DNA from 4 places in the Streptomyces sediminimaris genome. Region 4 is predicted to be linked to each of the others. Evidence: riboswitches for the same ligand, from Rfam matches in the RefSeq annotation. Region 4 holds a riboswitch; each other region holds the start of a gene.
What was found. Region 4 has a riboswitch for cyclic di-AMP ahead of ACJ9NR_RS04835 (C40 family peptidase). Riboswitches for the same ligand answer to the same signal wherever they lie in the genome.
Positions count from the first base shown of each region.

Region 1: another riboswitch for cyclic di-AMP. It lies ahead of ACJ9NR_RS18740 (M23 family metallopeptidase); the one in region 4 lies ahead of ACJ9NR_RS04835 (C40 family peptidase).
Region 2: another riboswitch for cyclic di-AMP. It lies ahead of ACJ9NR_RS16245 (transglycosylase family protein); the one in region 4 lies ahead of ACJ9NR_RS04835 (C40 family peptidase).
Region 3: another riboswitch for cyclic di-AMP. It lies ahead of ACJ9NR_RS32285 (M23 family metallopeptidase); the one in region 4 lies ahead of ACJ9NR_RS04835 (C40 family peptidase).

Region 1 covers NZ_JBJWOT010000001.1:4,060,895-4,065,930, forward strand. The annotation lists gene ACJ9NR_RS18735 (PrsW family intramembrane metalloprotease) at 1-802, shown strand, start outside; gene ACJ9NR_RS18740 (M23 family metallopeptidase) at 894-1,916, opposite strand; cyclic di-AMP (ydaO/yuaA leader) riboswitch at 1,929-2,085, opposite strand; tRNA gene ACJ9NR_RS18745 (tRNA-Met) at 2,442-2,515, opposite strand; gene ACJ9NR_RS18750 (dihydrofolate reductase family protein) at 2,565-3,698, opposite strand; gene ACJ9NR_RS18755 (MarR family winged helix-turn-helix transcriptional regulator) at 3,819-4,334, shown strand; gene ACJ9NR_RS18760 (GTP cyclohydrolase II) at 4,462-5,036, shown strand, end outside.
Region 2 covers NZ_JBJWOT010000001.1:3,522,101-3,527,136, forward strand. The annotation lists gene eno (phosphopyruvate hydratase) at 81-1,361, opposite strand; gene ACJ9NR_RS16245 (transglycosylase family protein) at 1,734-2,414, opposite strand; cyclic di-AMP (ydaO/yuaA leader) riboswitch at 2,418-2,587, opposite strand; gene ACJ9NR_RS16250 (transglycosylase family protein) at 2,783-3,871, opposite strand; gene ACJ9NR_RS16255 (cytochrome P450 family protein) at 4,078-5,036, shown strand, end outside.
Region 3 covers NZ_JBJWOT010000001.1:7,051,320-7,056,355, forward strand. The annotation lists gene ACJ9NR_RS32280 (alpha-galactosidase) at 1-2,037, shown strand, start outside; cyclic di-AMP (ydaO/yuaA leader) riboswitch at 2,333-2,500, shown strand; gene ACJ9NR_RS32285 (M23 family metallopeptidase) at 2,505-3,425, shown strand; gene ACJ9NR_RS32290 (SGNH/GDSL hydrolase family protein) at 3,706-4,491, shown strand; gene ACJ9NR_RS32295 (TetR/AcrR family transcriptional regulator) at 4,537-5,036, opposite strand, start outside.
Region 4 covers NZ_JBJWOT010000001.1:1,042,595-1,047,630, reverse strand. The annotation lists gene ACJ9NR_RS04840 (helix-turn-helix transcriptional regulator) at 1-460, opposite strand, end outside; gene ACJ9NR_RS04835 (C40 family peptidase) at 644-2,293, opposite strand; cyclic di-AMP (ydaO/yuaA leader) riboswitch at 2,302-2,475, opposite strand; gene ACJ9NR_RS04830 (DUF5997 family protein) at 2,709-3,113, opposite strand; gene ACJ9NR_RS04825 (LysR family substrate-binding domain-containing protein) at 3,219-3,980, shown strand; gene ACJ9NR_RS04820 (hypothetical protein) at 4,234-5,016, shown strand.

The DNA.
Region 1 (5,036 bases), 3.0 Mb from region 4:
CGACCAGCTCACCGGGGAACGCGGCATCGCCTCCGTCACCGCCGCGACGTTCTTCGTCCGCGTCATCATGTCGCCGTTCGCCCACCCGCTCTTCACCGTCCTGACCGGCATCGGCTTCGGCCTCGCCGCGCTCTCGCCGGAGCGCCGGCGTCTGCGGCGGGTCCTGGTCCCGCTCTCCGGCCTGCTGCTCGCGATGGCCATGCACGCGATCTGGAACGGCTCGTCGACCTTCGGCGAGTACGGGTTCTTCGCCGTCTACGCCGCCTTCATGGTCCCGGCGTTCGGCCTGCTGACCTGGCTGGTGATCTGGACGCGCCAGCGCGAACTGCGCACCGTGCGCGAGGAACTGCCCGCCTACGCCGTCGCCGGCTGGCTCTCCCCCGCCGAACCCTACGTCCTCGGCTCGATGCGGGCCCGCCGGCTGGCCCGCGACTACGCCGCCCACCACGGCGGCCGGCCCGCGGCACGCCAGGTCACCCAGTACGAGGCGTACGCGACCTCACTGGCCTTCCTGCGGCACCGGGGCCGGCGCGGCCGGGCCGGGGAGGACTTCGTCGTCAGGGAACGGGAGTTGCTGTTCGAGCTGTGGCGGCGGCGTGACGTGGCACGTCCGGCGCTGGACTACGCCGCGCGTGCCACGGCGCCCGCGGCACCGGCGGTCGCGCCGCCATGGCCGGCGTACGGGACCTACGGCGCGTACGGCGCGTACGGGACGTACGGGTACCCGGCGACGCCGTACACCGCGTACAAGCCGTACACCGCGTACAAGCCGTACACCCCGTACAACCCGTACCAGTCCTGAGAGCCGGCGCCGGGTCGGGCCGGGCCGGGCCGGGCCGGGGCGACCCCGGTCACCGGGGCGCCGTGGGTCCGTCCTCGGACAGTGGCCTGGCTCAGGGGTTGAGGCCCTTGCCGCGCAGCCAGGTCATCGGGTCGACGGCCTGGGCCTGGCCGTTCGGGTGGACCTCGAGGTGGAGGTGGGGCCCGGTCACGTTGCCCGTGGCGCCGACCCGTCCGATGACCTCGCCCGTGCTGACCTTCTGGCCCACGCTCACGCTGATCGACGACTGGTGGCAGAACCACAGCTCCGTGCCGTCGTCGAGGGTCAGGACCGTGCGGTAGCCGTAGGAGCCGGCCCAGCCGGCCTGGGTGACGGTGCCGCTGTGGACGGCCTTGATGAGCGTGCCCGTGGGAGCGGCGAAGTCGAGGCCCGTGTGGTAGCCGGAGGACCACATGGAGCCGGCCTGCCCGAAGGTGCCGGTGATCGTGTAGGACACGACCGGAAGGCGGTACTCCTTGGCCAGTTCGGCCAGCCGCGCGGCCTCGGCGGCCTTCTTGGCGGCGGCCTCGGCCTTCTCCTTGGCGGCGGCGGCCTTGGCCGCGGCGTCCTTCTCCGCCTTGGCGGCGGCGGCCTCGGCCTGCCGCGCGATGGCGGCCTCGGTGACGGTCTGGGCCTTGCTGTCCACCTGGACCTGCTGGCTCTCGGCCTGCGCCATGATGCGGTCGCGCAGCGCCTCACCGGCGTCCTGGGCGCCCTGCTCGGTCTCCTCGGTGGTCACTCCGACGGTGCTGAGCGCGGTGGCCGAGCCCTTGGCGGCGTCGGAGGAGCCGCCGAACATGTGGCCGACGGAGCCCAGGTCGGGCATGGAGATGGAGACCGGCGGCTTGCCGGTGTTCGCGCTGGCCATGCCGCCCGCGCCGACGGCCGCTATGACGCCGACACCGAGAACCGTGGAGCTGCGGGCGAGCCCGCCGCCACGCTGCTTGGCGACACGGTGCCGGCCGCGAACGGGACGGAGGGACTCCTCGGTGGGGTTCCACTCCTCCCACGGACCCTCCTCGGAGGGACCGGCGAAGCCGAAGGGCTCGGTGCTCGGCACGAACGGTGCTGCCGGGGCAGGCGGGTTGGACGCCACGTGGGCGCGCTCCTTTCCTTCCTTCTCGCCTACCGGGTTAGCTGACGGGTTCGGAGCAGGAAGGTCTCCTACGCGCGTACAGCAGCCGTGGCTTCACGGCGGCATCCACGCGATTCACCCCTGGGTGGTGGTTCCCCGGTTCCCTTGCGGGATTCGGCGCGTGCGCACGGAGCCGCCTCTTGTGACGGCTGGGACGACCGCGCTGCGTTATCGAACGTTAATAGACCCGGGGTACCGATTCCAAGCCGTTCCGCTTGATCATTAACGCTTCTTGGCCCGGACGTAGGGACCAAGAGCGGCAGAAAACGGGCGAGTTGACCTCGCCTCGATCGCTCCGCCCGCCCTGACGGTGTGTCAGTCGTTATGCGGAAAGCGGTCGCCCGGTCACCACACGTCACGGCCTCACGTGACGGCCCCACAGGACGGCCTCACGGGACAGCCTCACGGGACGCCGTTGCGGACAGGAGGCCCCGGGAAACGCTCAGGGCCGAAATCCGTTTCCGGACTTCGGCCCTGAGCCTTGAGTAGCGGGGACAGGATTTGAACCTGCGACCTCTGGGTTATGAGCCCAGCGAGCTACCGAGCTGCTCCACCCCGCGTCGGTGTGTCATCAGCATACGCCATCCGCGGGGCCGTCCACGCCACGGCTCAGAAGCCCGGCAGATGACGGTTCGGCGCCTCGGCCCGCTCCCGGTGCTCTTCGAGTACGACCACCTCGACGCCGCGCGCCGCCAGCAGGCCGCTGCCGTCCGCGCCCGCGACGAAGGTGTCCGGCTCCCGCCACGCCGTGACCACCCGCCGTACGCCCGCGTCGAGGATCAGCCGGGCGCAGGGCTTCGGCCGGGACGCCCGGCGGGTACAGGGCTCCAGGCTGGTGTAGACCGTGGCCGACGCCAGCCTCGGATCGGCCGGGCCGAGCTTGGCCAGGGCCGCCTCCTCGGCGTGCACGACGGGGTCGCCGCCCTCACGGGAGTGGCCGCGGGCGAGTTCCGTGCCGTCGGCGGCGACGATCACCGCGCCCACGCTGAAGGCCGTACGGGAGGGCGGGCACAGGGCCGCGAGCTCGCAGGCGAGGGCCAGCCAGTGGTGGTCGGCGGCGGTGGGCAGCGGGCCGGCGCCGGGGGCGGTGGGCTCGTAGCGCATGAGGACGACGTCCTCGATCCGCCGCGTCTCCGTCAGACGCAGACGCCCGCCCTGGTAGGCGCCGGGGCCGAAGAGGCGGGGCGCTTCCGGGTCGCCGACGAAGAGGGGGGCGAGGACGAGCTGGAGCTCGTCGGCGAGGCCCTGCTGCAGGAGCTGGGTGTGGATCGTGCCGCCGCCCTCGACCATCAGGCGTCGCACGCCCCGTTCGTCGTGCAGGTGCGCGAGGAGCCCGCGCCAGTCGAGGCCGGGGCCGAGCGCGACGACGCCGGCGGCGAGGCCGAGCGCGCGGGCGCGTTCGGCGCCCTTGTCGGTCGTGTACAGGAGCCTGTCGCCGCCGGTGTGCCAGAAAACGGCGTCCGGATCCAGCTCGCCGGAGCCGCTGACGGTCACCTTGAGCGGGTACTCCGACCGCCCCGCCGCGACCCGGGCGGCCCGGCGCCTGGGCGAGTTGACCAGCAGCCGCGGGTTGTCGGCGCGGATGGTCCCGGCGCCGACGAGGATCGCGTCGACCGACGCCCGCACCTCGTCCACACGCTCGAAGTCGGCCGGTCCGGAGAGCAGCAGGCGTTCGGGACCGGTGTCGTCGAGGTAGCCGTCGAGGGAGACGGCGGCGGACAGCAGGACGTAGGGGTACGGCATCGGACGCGCGCTCACTCTCGGCGACGGGCGGGGCAGGCCGGGCGGGCGGACCCGGCGGGCAGACGGTATCGGGCGGGCGGGTGACTTGGTTCAAGTTTTAAGCAAAACTACACTGGCGGCATGACGACTCGCTGGCTCACCTCCGAGGAGCAGCGCGCCTGGCGCGCGTACCTCGCCGCGGCGCACCTCCTGGAGGACGCGATCGACCGGCAGCTCCAGCAGGACGCCGGCATGCCGCACCTGTACTACTCCATCCTGGCCAACCTCTCCGAGGCGCCCGAGCGGCGGCTCAGGATGACCGACCTCGCCGGGAGGACGAAGATCACCCGGAGCCGGCTGACGTACGCCGTGTCCCGGCTGGAGAAGGACGGGCTGGTCCGGCGCGAGAACTGCAAGTGGGACAAGCGGGGCAGCATCGCCGCGCTCACCGACGAGGGTATGGCGGTGCTGGAGCGCGCGGCGCCCGGGCATGTCGAGACGGTGCGCGCCTCGCTCTTCGACCACCTCAGCGAGGAGCAGGTGGGGCAGCTGGAGGAGATCTGCGCGCGGGTCGCACAGGCGCTCGACGAGGGGGGCAGCCGCCCCACGCCCGACGAGGTCCCGTGGCGCCGCCGCTCGTCGCCGCCCTGCTCGTGAGGGCGCGGCCGAGCGGCACCGCGGCCCGGCGAACCGGTTGCTTCAACTTTAAAGCAGAGGTAGTGTCCTGCACCGTAGATCTGCTTCAAATCTGAAGCAGATGCCGACCGGACCCGGGAGACCCCGCATGCCCGACTTCCCCGCCGCCACCACGCGCGCCCGCGTCCGGGTACCGCTGCGCTTCCAGGACGGCTACGGCGTCGACGCCGAACTGGTCACCTTTCACGGGCTGACCGACGGCCAGGAGCACGTGGCCGTCGTCCTCGGCGACCCGGCACCAGGTACGACGCCCCTGGTCCGGCTGCACTCCGAGTGCCTGACCGGCGACGTGTTCGGCTCGGCCCGCTGCGACTGCGGCCCGCAGCTGCGCGAGGCGGTCGAGCGGATAGCGGCCCGCGGCGGCGTGCTGCTGTACCTCCGCCAGGAGGGCCGCGGCATCGGCCTCTACAACAAACTGGACGCCTACGCCCTGCAGGACCAGGGCCTCGACACCTACGAGGCGAACGCGGCCCTCGGCCTGCCCGAGGACGACCGCGACTACACGGCGGCCGCGCAGATGCTGCGGGCCCTGGGCATCGACAGCCTCGACCTGCTGTCCAACAACCCCGACAAGGCCGGCCAGCTCCGCGGCCTCGGCATCGACGTCCGCGACCGGGTGCCCACCGGCGTCTTCACCACCGCCCACAACGTCCGCTACCTGCG
Region 2 (5,036 bases), 2.5 Mb from region 4:
CGGGACCGGTGCGGGGACGTACGTACGACTGGCGAGGGCTTGACCCCGGAAGGGTCAGACCTCGAGGGCCTCGAGGCCGGTCAGCCCTTGAAGCGGGGGAAGGCGCTGCGGCCGGCGTAGACCGCGGCGTCGTCGAGGATCTCCTCGATGCGCAGCAGCTGGTTGTACTTGGCGACGCGCTCGGAACGGGCCGGGGCGCCGGTCTTGATCTGGCCGCAGTTGGTGGCGACGGCGAGGTCGGCGATGGTGACGTCCTCGGTCTCGCCGGAGCGGTGGGACATCATGCACTTGAAGCCGTTGCGCTGGGCCAGCTCGACGGCGTCCAGGGTCTCGGTCAGCGAGCCGATCTGGTTCACCTTCACCAGGAGGGCGTTGGCGCTGCCCTCCTCGATGCCGCGGGCCAGGCGCTCGGGGTTGGTGACGAACAGGTCGTCGCCGACGATCTGGACCTTGTCGCCGAGGCGGTCGGTGAGGACCTTCCAGCCGGCCCAGTCGTCCTCGAACAGCGGGTCCTCGACGGAGACCAGCGGGTAGGCCGCGACCAGCTCCTCGTAGTACTCCGTCATCTCGGCGGCCGAGCGCTCCTTGCCCTCGAAGAGGTACTTGCCGTCCTTGTAGAACTCGGAGGCGGCGACGTCGAGCGCGAGGGCGATCTGCTCGCCGGGGGCGTAGCCGGCCTCCTTGATCGCTTCCAGGATGAGGTCGAGGGCCTCGCGGTTGGAGCCGAGGTTCGGGGCGAAGCCGCCCTCGTCGCCGAGGCCGGTGGCCAGGCCCTTGCTCTTCAGTACCTTCTTGAGGGTGTGGTAGACCTCGGCGCCCCAGCGCAGGGCCTCGGAGAAGGACTCCGCGCCGATCGGGGCGATCATGAACTCCTGGATGTCCACGTTGGAGTCGGCGTGCGAGCCGCCGTTCAGGATGTTCATCATCGGCACCGGCAGCAGGTGCGCGTTCGGGCCGCCCAGGTAGCGGAAGAGGGGCAGGTCGGACGCCTCGGAGGCGGCGTGGGCGACGGCGAGGGAGACGCCGAGGATGGCGTTGGCGCCGAGCGAGCCCTTGTTGTCGGTGGCGTCCAGGTCGAACATCGCCTGGTCGATCAGGCGCTGCTCGGTGGCGTCGTAGCCGACCAGCTCCGGGCCGATCTGCTCGATCACGGCGAGGACGGCCTTCTCGACGCCCTTGCCCTGGTAGCGGCCCGGGTCGCCGTCGCGGAGCTCGATGGCCTCGAAGGCGCCCGTGGAGGCGCCGGACGGGACGGCGGCACGACCCGTGCTGCCGTCGTCGAGGCCGACCTCGACCTCGACCGTGGGGTTGCCTCGGGAGTCCAGGATTTCCCGGGCTACGACGACGTCGATGGACGGCACGAGCATCTCCTTCATGGATGTGACACGGCTACGGCAGTAGCGCGGTGGCTCTGCGAGACGAGCCTAACCGGCTCCGGCCGTTCAGCCACGCGGTCGCCCACCCCTTGAGCAGAACCGAGAGTAAATTGTTTCCGAACGGAACAAAAACCGGCACGGAAGCGCACGCTCGGGCGCGCGAAAAGCCCCGCCCCGGTGCGTACGGGGGAACACGCACCGGGGCGGGGAGCCCGTGGGGGACGGGGCGGCCCCTCACGCGCCCCCTTGCTGGAGGGCGCGACTGTCAGGGCACCGCGAGTCCGGCTACCGGCCCGCCGTCACGTCAGGGGCGCCTGCGGGCCCGCCGTCACGTCAGGGGCGACTGCCGGCCCGCTGTCACTTCAGGTGCAGCTGCTGGCCCGGGTAGATGAGGTCGGCGTTCTGGACGATGTTCTTGTTCAGCTTGAACAGCTTCGCCCAGCCACCGGCGACGTGGTGCCTCGCGGCGATCGAGCTGAGGGTGTCGCCCTTGACGACCTTGTACTCGCCATCGCCCTTCTTGACCTTCTTGCCGGTCGGGGTGGTGACGGTCTTCTGGCTCTTGTGCGGCTTCACGGCCGGACGCTCGGAGGAGCGGGAGGCGGCCTGCGAGCCGGTGGAGCGGGTGGTGGTGCTCGGCTTCGAGGCGGCGGCACCGTTGTAGGCGGCGCCGGACAGGCCCGTGCCGCAGACCGGCCAGGCACCCTTGCCCTGGGAGGCGAGGACCTTCTCGGCGACGGCGATCTGCTGGGCCTTGCTGGCCTGGTTGGCCTGCGGGGCGTAGGCGGTGCCGCCGTACGCGGCCCAGGTGGAGGCGGAGAACTGCAGGCCGCCGTAGTAGCCGTTGCCGGTGTTGATGGACCAGTTGCCACCCGACTCGCACTGGGCGACCGTGTCCCACTCGGAGGCGGTGGCGGCGGAGGCGTTGCCGGCCGCCATCAGCGGGGCGGCGATGGCGACACCGGTGATGCCGGCGAACGCGGCGACCCGGGTGGCCTTGGACGGACGACGGTGCTTGCCCTGGCCGGAAAACAGCATGGTTGATCCCCTCACCGACGCCTGCGAGGTGAGCTGTCGGGTTCGGGCCGGTTGAGTTGCCCGGTCGTGCCTCGCTCTCGCTCGGCACGGCTACACCCCTAGCCGCCACCGGCAACTTCCCGGTGGGGCACTTACCTTGGGTCCCCCGCTCCTGCCTACGGCGCTTGACGCGACGACTGTTCCCGTACGGCCGCTGGCAGGATTCGGCGTTGCGGCGGACGGGGCTCGTGTTGACGAGCGATGAAGACCGTAGACACGCCCTCCGCGGAAATTCAAAGACGATCAGGGCCTCTGAGACTCATCCCACACTTTCACCAAACCGGACATTCCCGAGCGAAGCGTGACGTGAACTCCCGCTGGTTTTGGCCCTATTCGTCACCGAGTCGCAGGGTCTGACCGGCCACGATGTGGTTCGGGTCGTCGCCGATGGCCTTCTTGTTCTCGTCATACAGCGCGCGCCACCCGCCGCTCACGTCACGGGAGTCCGCGATGGAGGCGAGGGTGTCGCCGGCGCGGACGGTGTAGCCGGCGTCCGCGTGGCCGTCGGCGGTCGTCTCGTCCGCGCTCGCGCCACGGTGGCGGCCGGTACCGAGCGCGCCATTGTCGGACGCGCCGCTGCCGGACGCGGCGCTGCCGGACGCGGCGGCGCCGAGCGCGCCGGTGTCGACGAGGCTCCAGGAACCCGCGGCCTGCCGAGCGTTGTCCGGGTCGTCCGTCTCCGCCGGGTTCGCGGCCGAGCCGCCGCCCTGTGAAGCACTCGGGCCGCGAGGGGACGGGGACGTGGAGGCGGAGGCGGACGGCGAGGCGGACGTCCCGGATTCGGCTGAGTTGTCCGCCTTGCCGGTGGAGGCAGGAGACGAGCTGCCGGAGGGGTCCGAGGACGGATCGGCGGACGGATCCGACGAAGAGGACCCGGAGCCCCCGGACGAGCCGCCCGAGGAGTTGGACAGGCCGAGGGAATTCGACAGGCCGAGGGAGCCGGAGGTCGCTCCGGAATCGGAGGAGCCCGACGAGCCCGACGAACCCGACGAGCCGCTGCCGCCGTCCAGCACGCCGGTGTCGATGTCGGCCGAGTCCGCGGCCTTGCTCAGCCCGGTGGTCAGCCCGCAGGTGTGGAAGGCACCCACGCCCTGGTCCTGGAGGATCTTCTGGGCGACGGCGATCTGCTGGTTGCGGCTGGCCAGGTCGGGCCGCGGGGCGTAGTCGAGACCCCCGTACCTCTCCCAGTCGTCCTGGCTCAACTGCAGGCCGCCGTACAGGCCGTTGCCGCTGTTCTGGCTCCAGGCCCCGTCGGTCTCGCACTGCGCCACCTTGTCCCACGTGGCGCCGTCGTCGGCGGCGCTCGCGGCGGAGGCGGCGAGGAGCGGGATGGCGATCGCGGAACCGGTCACCCCGGCGGCGACGATGATGGCGGGGGCCTGGCGGGGGCGACGGTGCCGACCGTTCCCGGAGAGCATGCGAGGGCCTTTCGGAGACAGCATTGACCGGCGCGGCGCATGGCGCTCCGCACACCGCGCTGGTGGGTGAAAGTATCGGCTGACGATCACTTGTCACAAGTTAATGCCGCGCAGATCACGTGAAGATCACATAGTTGAAGGCGTGTCATCTTTGACCTGTTCCGCACGGTCGGGCGATCAGCGGCCGGTGCCTATACGGTCGTTCCGTGACCGTCCCGAACGCCGCCCCCGAACTGTTCACGTGGGAATTCGCCTCCGATCCCTACCCGGCCTACGCCTGGCTGCGCGAGCATTCCCCCGTCCACTGGACGAGACTGCCCAGCGGGGTCGAGGCGTGGCTGGTCACGCGCTACGCCGACGCACGTCAGGCGCTCGCGGACGGGCGGCTGTCGAAGAACCCCGACCATCACGCCGAGGACGCGCAGGGCAAGAGCAGGACCGGCATCCCGGGCGAGCGCAGCGCCAATCTGATGACGCACCTGCTCAACCTCGATCCGCCGGACCACACCCGGCTGCGCCGTCTCGTGTCCAAGGCGTTCACGCCGCGCAGGGTGGCGGAATTCACGCCGCGGGTGCAGGAGTTGACGGACGGCCTGATCGACCGGTTCGCGCCACGCGGCGAGGCCGATCTGATCCACGAGTTCGCCTTCCCCCTCCCCATCCACGCCATCTGCGACCTCCTCGGCGTCCCGCGCGAGGACCAGGACGACTTCCGCGAGTGGGCGGGGATGATGATCCGGCACGGCGGGGGGCCGCGCGGCGGGGTCGCCCGCTCGGTGAAGAAGATCCGCGGTTATCTCGCCGAACTCATCCACCGCAAGCGCGGCGACCTCGGCGACGACCTGATCTCGGGCCTCATCCGCGCCTCGGACCACGGCGAGCATCTGACCGAGAACGAGGCCGCCGCGATGTGCTTCGTGCTCCTCTTCGCCGGTTTCGAGACCACCATCAACCTCATCGGCAACGGCACGTACGCGCTGCTGCGCGACCCGGGGCAGCGGGCGCGGCTCCAGGAGGCGGTCGAGCACGGTGACACGGCGCTGCTCGACACCGCCGTCGAGGAACTGCTCCGCTACGACGGCCCCGTGGAACTGGCCACCTGGCGCTTCGCCACCGAGCCGCTCGCCATCGGCGGGCAGCGCGTCGCCACCGGGGATCCCGTCCT
Region 3 (5,036 bases), 6.0 Mb from region 4:
GGGCCGGCGAGCAGCTACGCCGTCCACCTCACGGAGGACGACGAACTGCTGCACCTGCACTGGGGCCCGAGGATCGCGCTCGCCGACGCCGAGGCCCTCGCCGTGCGCCCGCTGCCCGACTACCGGCCCTTCGAGTCGCCGCTCGACGGGCGCGAGGAGTACCCGGTCGAGGGCGGACCCCGCTTCGTGCGCCCCGCCCTGTCCGTCCGCACCGACGAGCGGCGCGGCACCGAGTGGCGCTTCGACGGCCACGGCACCGAGCCCGGCGACGACGGCGCACTGCGCCTGCGCTTCCGCGACGGCGGCCTGACGATCACACTGCACTACCGGATGCGGCACGACGTCCTGGAACGCTGGGTGAGCCTGGACAACGAGGGCCCCGCCCTGGAGCTGCTGCGGGCCGACTCCGCCACCTGGACGCTGCCCGAGCGGGAGGACTGGCGACTGTCCCAGCTGCACGGCCGCTGGGCCGCCGAGTCCCGGCTGACCCGCGCACCCCTGACCTACGGCGAGAAGGTCATCGGCAGCCGACGCGGTCACACCGGGCACCAGCACCTGCCCTGGGTCGCCCTCGACACCGACGCGAGCGAGGAGCGCGGCGAGGTCTACGGCTGCGCGCTCGGCTGGTCGGGCTCGTGGCGGATCGCGGTGGCGCAGCTGCCCGACGCACGCGTGCAGATCACCGGCGGCTCGGGATACGACGACTCCGGGCTGCTGCGCCTGGAGGCGGGGCAGTCCTGGACCACGCCCGTCTTCGCGGGCCTGTGGAGCGAGGGCGGCTTCGGCGGGGCGAGCCGTGCCTGGCACGCCTACCAGCGCGCGTACGTGATCCCGGACGCGCAGCGGGACCGGCCGGTGCTGTTCAACTCCTGGGAGGCCACGGAGTTCGACATCTCCGAGGAGCAGCAGTCGGTGCTCGCCCGGCGGGCCGCCGCGATCGGCGTCGAGCTGTTCGTCGTCGACGACGGCTGGTTCGGCCGGCGCACCAGCGACCGGGCCGGGCTCGGCGACTGGTCGCCCAACCCGGACCGCTTCCCGAAGGGGCTCAGGCCCCTCGCGGAGTACGTGCACGCCCTCGGCATGCAGTTCGGCATCTGGGTGGAGCCCGAGATGGTCAACCCGGACAGCGACCTCTACCGCGAGCATCCGGACTGGGTCCAGTTCCAGCCGGGACGAAAGCGGACGGAGTTCCGCAATCAGCTCGTACTGAACCTGGCCCGCGAGGATGTCCAGGACCACCTGTGGCAGCAGCTCGACGCGCTGCTGTCCAGCGCCCCGATCGACTACGTGAAGTGGGACTTCAACCGCTGCTTCACCGATGCGGGCTGGCCCGGCGAGCCCTACCCGCAGCGGCTGTGGACCGACCATGTCCACGCCCTGTACGGCCTGTTGGACCGGCTGCGCGCGGCCCACCCGGGTGTCGCCTTCGAGTCGTGCTCGGGCGGCGGCGGCCGGATCGACCTCGGGATCATGGGCCGTACGGACCAGGTGTGGACCTCCGACAACACCGACCCGCTCGACCGGCTCGCCATCCAGCACGGCTTCAGCCAGATCCACCCCGCGCGCGTGATGGCGGCCTGGGTCACCGACAGCCCCAACACCCAGCTCAACGGCCGCGTCAGCTCGCTGCGCTTCCGGTTCGTCAGCTCCATGGCCGGAGTGCTCGGCGTCGGCGGCGACCTCACCCGCTGGAGCGAGGAGGAGCTGGCCGAGGCGGGGGAGTGGGTGGCCCTCTACAAGGAGATCCGCCCCCTGGTGCAGCAGGGGGACCTCTACCGGCTGCGGCCGCCCGCGGGCGGGCTGAGCGCGGTGCAGTACGTACGCGGGGACGAGGCGGTCGTCCTGGCCTGGCTGCAGGCGCAGAGCCACGGCGAACCCGTGCCCGCGCTGCGGCTCAGGGGTCTCGATCCGGCCGCTTCGTACGAATGCCTTGAAACGGGTGAAATCCACAGAGGTGCCGTACTGCTCCACCACGGACTGCGCACCGGGCTGCGCGGCGATCTCGACGCGGCCGTCGTCCGTCTGCGCCGCGTGTGAGCGGTGTGTCCGTATTGGTCTTTTCGCTCCAACTCGCTCGTAAATAGGGCCTCCTGGCGGCGCGGTGCGTGAGGAGCGTCATATCCGTGACCGAACGTGGTCCGTCATGTTCACGTAATGGACGCGCCGGACAAGGGAATTCGCCTGCGAAGACAGCCTTCGAATAACGCTGGGTCACCACGGTTTCCCCTCAAGGATCAACAGAATCGCTTTCACGGGGAACCGTCACTTGTCCCTTTGCGTCCTCGTCGCCTACGTTCACCACCGATCCGGACGGACGCCCAATCCTGCCGCCGTCCGGTGCCCGCACAACTCACCCGTGAACGGCAGGAGCGGGGGACCCACAGGAATCACCGCCTGTTCCGGTCTCCGGAACGGCTAGGGGTAAAGCCGCGTCGAACGCGCGGCCGGGCATCTCCAGCCCGCACCCGACAGCTCACCTCGTAGGCGCCGGAGAGGAATTCGTCATGCCCGCGAAGGGTAAGCACCGCCGTCCGAAGTCCCTGCGCTTCACCCGCACCATGGCCGTCGCCGGAACCGGTGGCGCCGCGCTCGCACTCCCGCTGATGGGGGCCACCGGCGCCCACGCCGCCACCGCGGACTCCGTTTCCCAGTCGGTTTCCCAAAAGGCCGTCCAGTCCCTTCCGAGCGCCGGGAAAAAGGCCACGGAGAAGAAGAATGCCGTGGCCGGCAACGGCGTTCGCACCTATTCGGTGCGCGCCGGTGACTGTCTCTCGAAGATCGCCGGCGAGCAGCATGTGGACGGCGGCTGGAAGAAGCTCTACTCGGACAACCGCCGGGCCGTCGGTGACGACCCGTCGTTGATCCACCCCGGCCTGAAGCTCACGCTCGGCAAGAAGGCCGCGCCGAGCGCCGCCCGGTCCTCCACGGCTCCGAAGGCCTCCGCCAAGAAGCCGTCCGCCAAGAAGCCGGCCGGCAGGAAGACCACCGCCACGCAGGCGTCCGAGACCACCGGCAGCGGCTTCACCCTCCCGGTGAACAGCTCCGCCATCGGCACCGGCTACAAGGTGGCCGGCAGCATGTGGTCCAGCGGCTACCACACCGGCGTCGACTTCGTGGTCCCGACCGGCACCACCGTCAGGGCGGTCGGCACCGGCACGGTGGTCTCCGCCGGGTGGGGCGGCGCGTACGGCAACCAGGTCGTCATCAGGCTCGCCGACGGCCACTACGCCCAGTACGGCCACCTGTCCCGGATATCCGTCTCGGCCGGCCAGGCCGTGACCGCCGGCCAGCAGCTAGGCCTCTCCGGTGCGACCGGCAACGTGACCGGCCCGCACCTGCACTTCGAGATCCGCACCACGCCGTACTACGGCTCCGACGTGGACCCGGTCGCCTACCTCCGCTCGAAGGGCGTCACCGTCGGCTGACCCCCCCTGCCACCTCTCCTGACACGCTGCCGAAGGCCGGACCTCGATCCCCGGGTCCGGCCTTCGGTATGTCCGCGCACGGACTCCGCGCACAGACAGGGCAGTTGAGAAGGCAACAGTGCGGTCCGGACGGTTATTCCGAGCTTGGCGAACACTTTAGAAGTGTCTTATCTCACCGCCCGTCAAGCCCTTCCGGCGCTTTCTTACGGTCGCGTAGGTCACATTCAAAGGTGGATCATCGGTCGACGTGGCAGACGATTCGAAGAGTGACAGCAGAGCAGTGATCGGGTCGTACGTCGCGGTGGGGGACAGCTTCACCGAGGGCGTCGGCGATCCCGGCCCCGACGGGGCGTACGTCGGCTGGGCCGACCGTTTCGCCGTGCTCCTCGCGGACCGGCGGCCCGAGGGCGACTTCGGCTACACGAACCTGGCGGTGCGCGGGAAGCTGCTCGACCAGATCGTGGCGGACCAGGTGCCGCAGGCGATCGCCCTCGAGCCGGACCTGGTCTCCTTCTGCGCGGGCGGCAACGACATCATCCGGCCGGGCACCGACCCCGACGAGGTCGCCGAGCGTTTCGAGCGGGCCGTCGCCCGGCTCACCGAGGCCGCGGGAACGGTCATGGTGACGACCGGGTTCGACACCCGCGGCGTTCCCGTGCTCCAGCGCCTGCGCGGCAAGATCGCCACCTACAACGGTCATGTCCGGGCCATCGCGGACCGCTACGGCTGCCCGGTGCTCGACCTGTGGTCCCTCAAGACCGTGCAGGACCGCCGGGCCTGGGACGGCGACCGGCTCCACCTCTCACCCGAAGGGCACACGCGCGTCGCGCTGCGCGCCGGGCAGGTCCTCGGTCTCGACATCCCGGCCGACCCGGACCAGCCCTGGCCGCCGCTGCCGCCGCGCGGCGCCCTGGAGATCCGCCGGGACGACGTGCAGTGGGCGCGCGAGTACCTGGTGCCCTGGATCGGCCGGCGGCTGCGCGGCGAGTCCTCCGGCGATCACGTGACGGCGAAGGGCACGCTGTCCCCGGACGACATCAGGATGCGGATCTCCTCGGTCGCCTGAGGCCTCCGGGTCCGCCGGACGTGGGCCCCCGCCCCGGGCGGGGGCTCAGTGCCCGGACGCCGTCAACGCCGCCCGCTCCATGCCCAGTTCACGTGCCAGCGCGTCGTCCACCCACTCCTGCGCCCGCGCGCGGGAGATCGCGCCGCCGTACGACGTCATCTGCACGGCGAGCCCGTCGAGCAGGGCCGTCAGGCGCAGGGCCGCGCCGTGCGGGTCCGGGCAGCGGAACTCGCCCCCGGCCGCCCCTTCGGCGATCACCTCGGCGAGCGCCGCCTTCCACTGCTTGTCCAGGTCGCGCGTGACCTCCCGCAGCGCCGGCTCGCGCAGCGCCGCCGCCCAGCCCTCGATCCACAGCCGCCAGCCCTTGGCCTGGCCCGTCGGCGCGTACCAGCGCACCGCCGAGCGCAGCCGCCGCAGCGCCGTCGTACGGCGGCCGAGCAGCTTGCGCAGATGGGCGAGGTCGTCCTCGGCCGCGAAGGTGAACGCGGCGGCGACCAGCTTCTCCTTCGTCGAGAAGTGGTACAGCACCAGCGCGTTGCTCACAC
Region 4 (5,036 bases):
GAGGCTGCACCTGCTCGGCCGCGCGGACATGGTCGTCGGTGAAGTCCGTGCCGGAGCGGTAGATCATGCATCCGGTGATCGGCGTCGTCGTCCCGGGCAGCGGAATCGCCAGGACGTGGTCCGCGTCCATGGCGTCGCCGATCAGCCGCCTGGTCGGGCTCGCCGACCAGGCGGAACCGGCGGCCCGGCGCGCGGTGAGGGGCTCCCTGCCGGACCCCGCCGCATAGTGCCGGGCGAACGGGTACCCCGCGCGCAGCAGGCCCAGATCCTCCTCCGCGAGCCCGTCGAACACCGTGGCCAGGGCCGGCGGCATGCCCACCGTGCCCTCGCTCTCGCTCCAGTCGTCGAGCTTGTAGACCAGGGTCTCGCCGCCGCACACGCCCGGCAGCGCGCTCGCCAGCAGCGGCCAGAGCCGCTCGGGCTCGCTCTCGTTGAGCGCGGCGACGGCCACCGACAGCATGCGCTCGTGTGCCGAGCCCCGCGCCTGTCCCACGTTCTCTCCGCTCGTCCGCCGCGTACGCAGTTCTGCCCATACCGGCGATACCCCACGCCGTCCGAGACTTCAACCGGGCCGCCGCGATGATCTCGGGCCCGATCACCGTGCGGGCCGCCGGAGCGGGGGGCCGGCGGCCCGCAGCACGCCTTACGCGGGGCGCACGGCGATCCGTACGGCCGCCTCACCGGCGTTGTGGATCGACTCCTCACGGATGACCGAGCCGGGACCGGGCGCGTGGACCATCATGCCGTTGCCCGTGTACAGCCCGACATGGCTGAAGTTGTCGTGGAAGAAGATCAGGTCGCCGGGGCGGGACTCGGCGAGCGGGATCACCGTGCCGGTGCCCGCTTGCTCGGAGGTGCTGCGCGGCAGTGCGACCCCGGCGGCCTTCCACGCCGCCTGGGTGAGACCCGCGTTGTCGTACGACTCCGGCCCGACCGCACCCCACAGACACGGCCTGCCGATCTGCGCGCGGGCGAAGGCGACGGCCCGGTCGGCCTGGGTTCCGACGGGCGCCTCGACGGCCGGGACGCCGGTGTCGAGGACGCTCGGCTGCCGCGCGCCCCAGTGGCCGAGGGCGGGTACGCCCGTGTCGAGGCCGCTCGGCTGCCGCATGCGCCAGTCCTCGACGGCCGGCACCCCTGTGTCCAGGACACTGGGCTCCCGCAGCCGCATCCGCCACGCCTCCTCGGCCGCGGACACACCCGTCTCGGCGACGCCCGGCTGCCGCGCGCCCCAGTTCCCGGCGTCGGAGGCGCCGGTGTCGAGCAGGGCCGGCTGCCGCGTGCGCCAGTCCTCACCGGCGGGGATCGCGGTGCCGGGGAGGTCCGGCTGCTGCGCGCCCCAGTTCCCGGCGGCGGGTGCGCCGGTGTCGAGCAGGGCCGGCTGCCGCGTGCGCCAGTCCTCACCGGCGGGGATCGCGGTGCCGGGGACGTCCGGCTGCTGCGCGCCCCAGTGGCCGAGGGCGGGTACGCCCGTGTCGAGGACGCTCGGCTGCCGCAGCCGCCACGCCTCCTCCGCCGCGCGCTGGGACTGCTCCGCCGGGGGCTGCCACGTGGTGAGGGCCTGGGGCTGGGCGGCCGCGAGCGGGGCCGCGGACGTCTGCCGGGCGGTGTGCCGGTACAGCAGGTCGCTGGCCGCCGCGATCTTGCGCTGGTTCTCCTGCTTGGAGCGGCGCAGCACCACCTGCCCGGGCTCCGGCGCCTCCGCGGGCGGGGCCGCGGTCTGCTGACGCTGGGCCGGCACAGCGGGCAGCGCGGCCGTCGGGCCGGCCGTCAGCTCCGCCGCGGGACGCTGCCGGGTCCCTCCGGCAGGAAGTTCGAGGGCGGGCCGGGCGGCCGCCTCCAGCTCACGGGCGGCGCCGTGGCCCGCCGTCCCGGAGGCCCGTTCCGGCCCCTTCGGACGGGCCGCGGTGCGCTGGGCCGGCAGCCGGTCGGCGGGGAGGATCGCCGGGGCCGTCGGGCCCAGGGACGAACGCGCCCCCTGGAACCACTGCCGGGCGAGGTTGTCCAGATCGGGGTCCGAGGTCCGGCCCCCGCCTCCCGGGGCCCGGCCCCGGGAGGCGGACTGCGCCCGGGTGATGTTGTGCAGGCCGGTGTCGCTCTCGGCCCGGTCGTACAGGCTGCTCACCCGCTGCCGGACGTCCTCGCTGCTCGGGGCCGCGTCCACCGCCGTCGCGGCGGCGTCGGCCGTCTGTGAGAACAGGGCCACCGAGGTGAGGGCAGCGGTGGCGAGAGCGGAGTTGCGCATTCCGGGAAGGCCGGAGCCTTGGGAGCGCGACGATCGTTCCGGCGCCATGGGAGCCGTACTCCTTCCGTGCTCCGCCTACCGAGTCAGCTGTCGGGTTCGGGCGGTCGATCCGGAAGGCATGCCCTACGGCCCTTGCCCGGACGGGCGGTCGGGCCGATTCACCCCATCGTTCGGTCGGGTCCCCGGCTCCGGCTGCCACGGGGGCGCACCGGACTCGGCGGAGGCCGCACGTCCCGGCGGGGCGCCGGAAGAACTCGTGCGGCCTGCCGCCAAACTAGCCAACTTGTGCGGCTCGTGTGAAGGTTGAGGGGCGGAATGTCCGATACGCTTCTGTGACCTTCGTCGTGACGTCCCGTCAGGTGCCGGGCGCCCGTACACAGCGGCTCCGGACGGCGACCGACCGTCGCCGGCGGACCGGCGGGCGGGCACGGGGCCGGGCGGTGGGCCGGGCGGTGGGCGGTGGTCAGGAGCGGCCGGACCCGCTCCGCGCCGCGCGCTCCGCGTTCCGCTGCTTGATCCGGGCCGCCTCCTTGCGGACCTCGGCCTGGGTCGCGCGCTCCCTCAGCAGCCACTCGGGCTGCTCCTGCTTCAGGGCCTCGATCTGCTCGGTGGTGAGCGCCTCGGTGACGCCGCCGCGCGCGAGGCCCGCGATGGAGACGCCCAGCTTCGCCGCGACCACCGGACGGGGGTGCGGACCGTCGGCCCGCAGCTCGCGCAGCCACGCGGGCGGATCGGCCTGCAACCGGTCGAGCTCGGCCCGCGAGACGGCACCCTCCCGGAACTCGGCGGGGGTGGCCTCGAGGTACACACCCAGCTTCTTCGCCGCGGTCGCGGGCTTCATCGTCTGGGTGCTCTGGTGCGACGTCATGGGGTCAGGGTATCGAGCGGACACGACGGCCCCGACCGGGGCCGCCGGCCCGGGACCGGTCACGGCCGGTGACCCGGCACCGCCCCGGGCCGGTAGCCTTGCGGCGTGACAGGCTCGCAGGCATCTCCCACGTTCCGGCTCGCGTACGTCCCGGGGGCGACGCCCGCGAAGTGGGTGCGGATCTGGAACGAGCGCCTGCCCGGCGTCCCGCTGGCCCTCCTCGCCGTACCGGCCGCCGAGGCGCCCGGCCTGCTGCGTGCCGGCGGCGCCGACGCCGGACTCCTGCGGCTGCCGGTCGACCGTACGTACTTCAGCGCCATCCCGCTCTACACGGAGACGACGGTCGTCGTGATCCCCAGGGATCACGTGATCACAGCGGTGGACGAGGTGAGCGTGGACGACCTCGCCGAAGAGGTCCTCCTCCACCCGCTGGACGACGTCCTCGGCTGGGACCGGCCGCCGGGCCGGCCCGCCGTCGAGCGTCCCGCCACCACGGAGGACGCCGTCGAACTCGTCGCGGCCGGAGTGGGCCTGCTGGTGGTCCCGCAGTCGCTGGCGCGCCTGCACCACCGCAGGGACCTGGTGTACCGGCCGGTCGTGGACGCTCCTCAGTCGAGTGTCGCCCTGGCGTGGCCCGAGGAGGCGACGACGGACCTGGTCGAGGACTTCATCGGCATCGTCCGCGGGCGCACGGTCAACAGCTCCCGGGGCCGCAAGGCCGCGGCGCCGGAGCCGAAGGGCAGGACCGGCGCGCGGGCCGGTGACAGGCGCGCTTCCACCGGCGCGAAAACGACGGCGCGCAACCTCGGGGGCAAATCCGACGTCTCCAAGGGCGCCAAGCGCAGGAAGCCCCGCCGCCGGGCGTAGCCCTCGGGCGGGGTGGCGTGGCCCCTGTGCTGTACGGGTCACCTTCACCCTCTCAGGGGGAGTCTTGCTTCGCATGGGGGAGCGCCGTGAGAGCGGCACCGAGGAGGAGCCGCTCAGCGACGAGCCGCTTGCCGGTGAGCCGCTCACCGATCAGCCGTACGCCGACGGGCCTCGCGCGGACGAGCCGCACGCCGACGCACCGCGCGCCGACGGACCACCGGCCGCTCCGCCCGGCCGCCGGGGACGTGAGCGGTTGCGCGCCGCCCTGTGGCGGTCGGCGTCCTTCGTCGGGCGCACGGTGCGCGGCGAGTGGTACGGCATCGTGGTCGATCCGGTGCGGCAGCTCGTGCGGCGCGGGCTGTCCGGGCTGACGCTGGCGTTCGTGGCCGCCTTCGGCGTGATCTTCTTCCACGCGCTGGCGCAGCGGCCCACGGGTGCGGTGGTGGTCCGCGTCCTCGGCGGTGTCAACGCCGACCTCCCGCTGTGGCTGGCCCTGCTGCGCACCCCGGTGTCGCTGTACGTCCCGGCCCTGGACCTGCCCGTGTGGGCGGGGATCACGCAGCTGTTCCTCGCCTTCGCGCTGGCCGAACTCATACTCGGCCGGACCAGGACGCTGGTCGTCTCGTACGCGACCACGCTGGCCGGCACCCTGATGGTGCGGGTGATGATCGCGCTCGGTGCGGGCTGGGGCGGGCTGGGCCTGCCGCCCGGAATCGGGCGGGTGCTCGACACCGGACCGTCCGCCGCGGTCGTGGGCCTGTTCACCTACGTCGCCGTCGTACGGCGTGCCCCCGTCGTCTTCGCGCTCACCAGCGGGTCCATGGTGTGGGAGTCGGTCGCCGTGCCCAACCTGGCGGGCCGCGAGCACCTGATAGCGATCGGCGTGGCGATCCTGCTGGCCCTGCGTGGCCGGGCCCGCTCCCGCTCCCGCCTGTTCGCCGGACTGCGGCGTGCGCGCGGCGTGCGGGGCGGGGACCCGGCTCCTCTTCAGCGCGGGATCCGGCATCCGGATCACCTGTGCGAACATCCGGAGTGAGGAGGCGGAGCACGGACGCA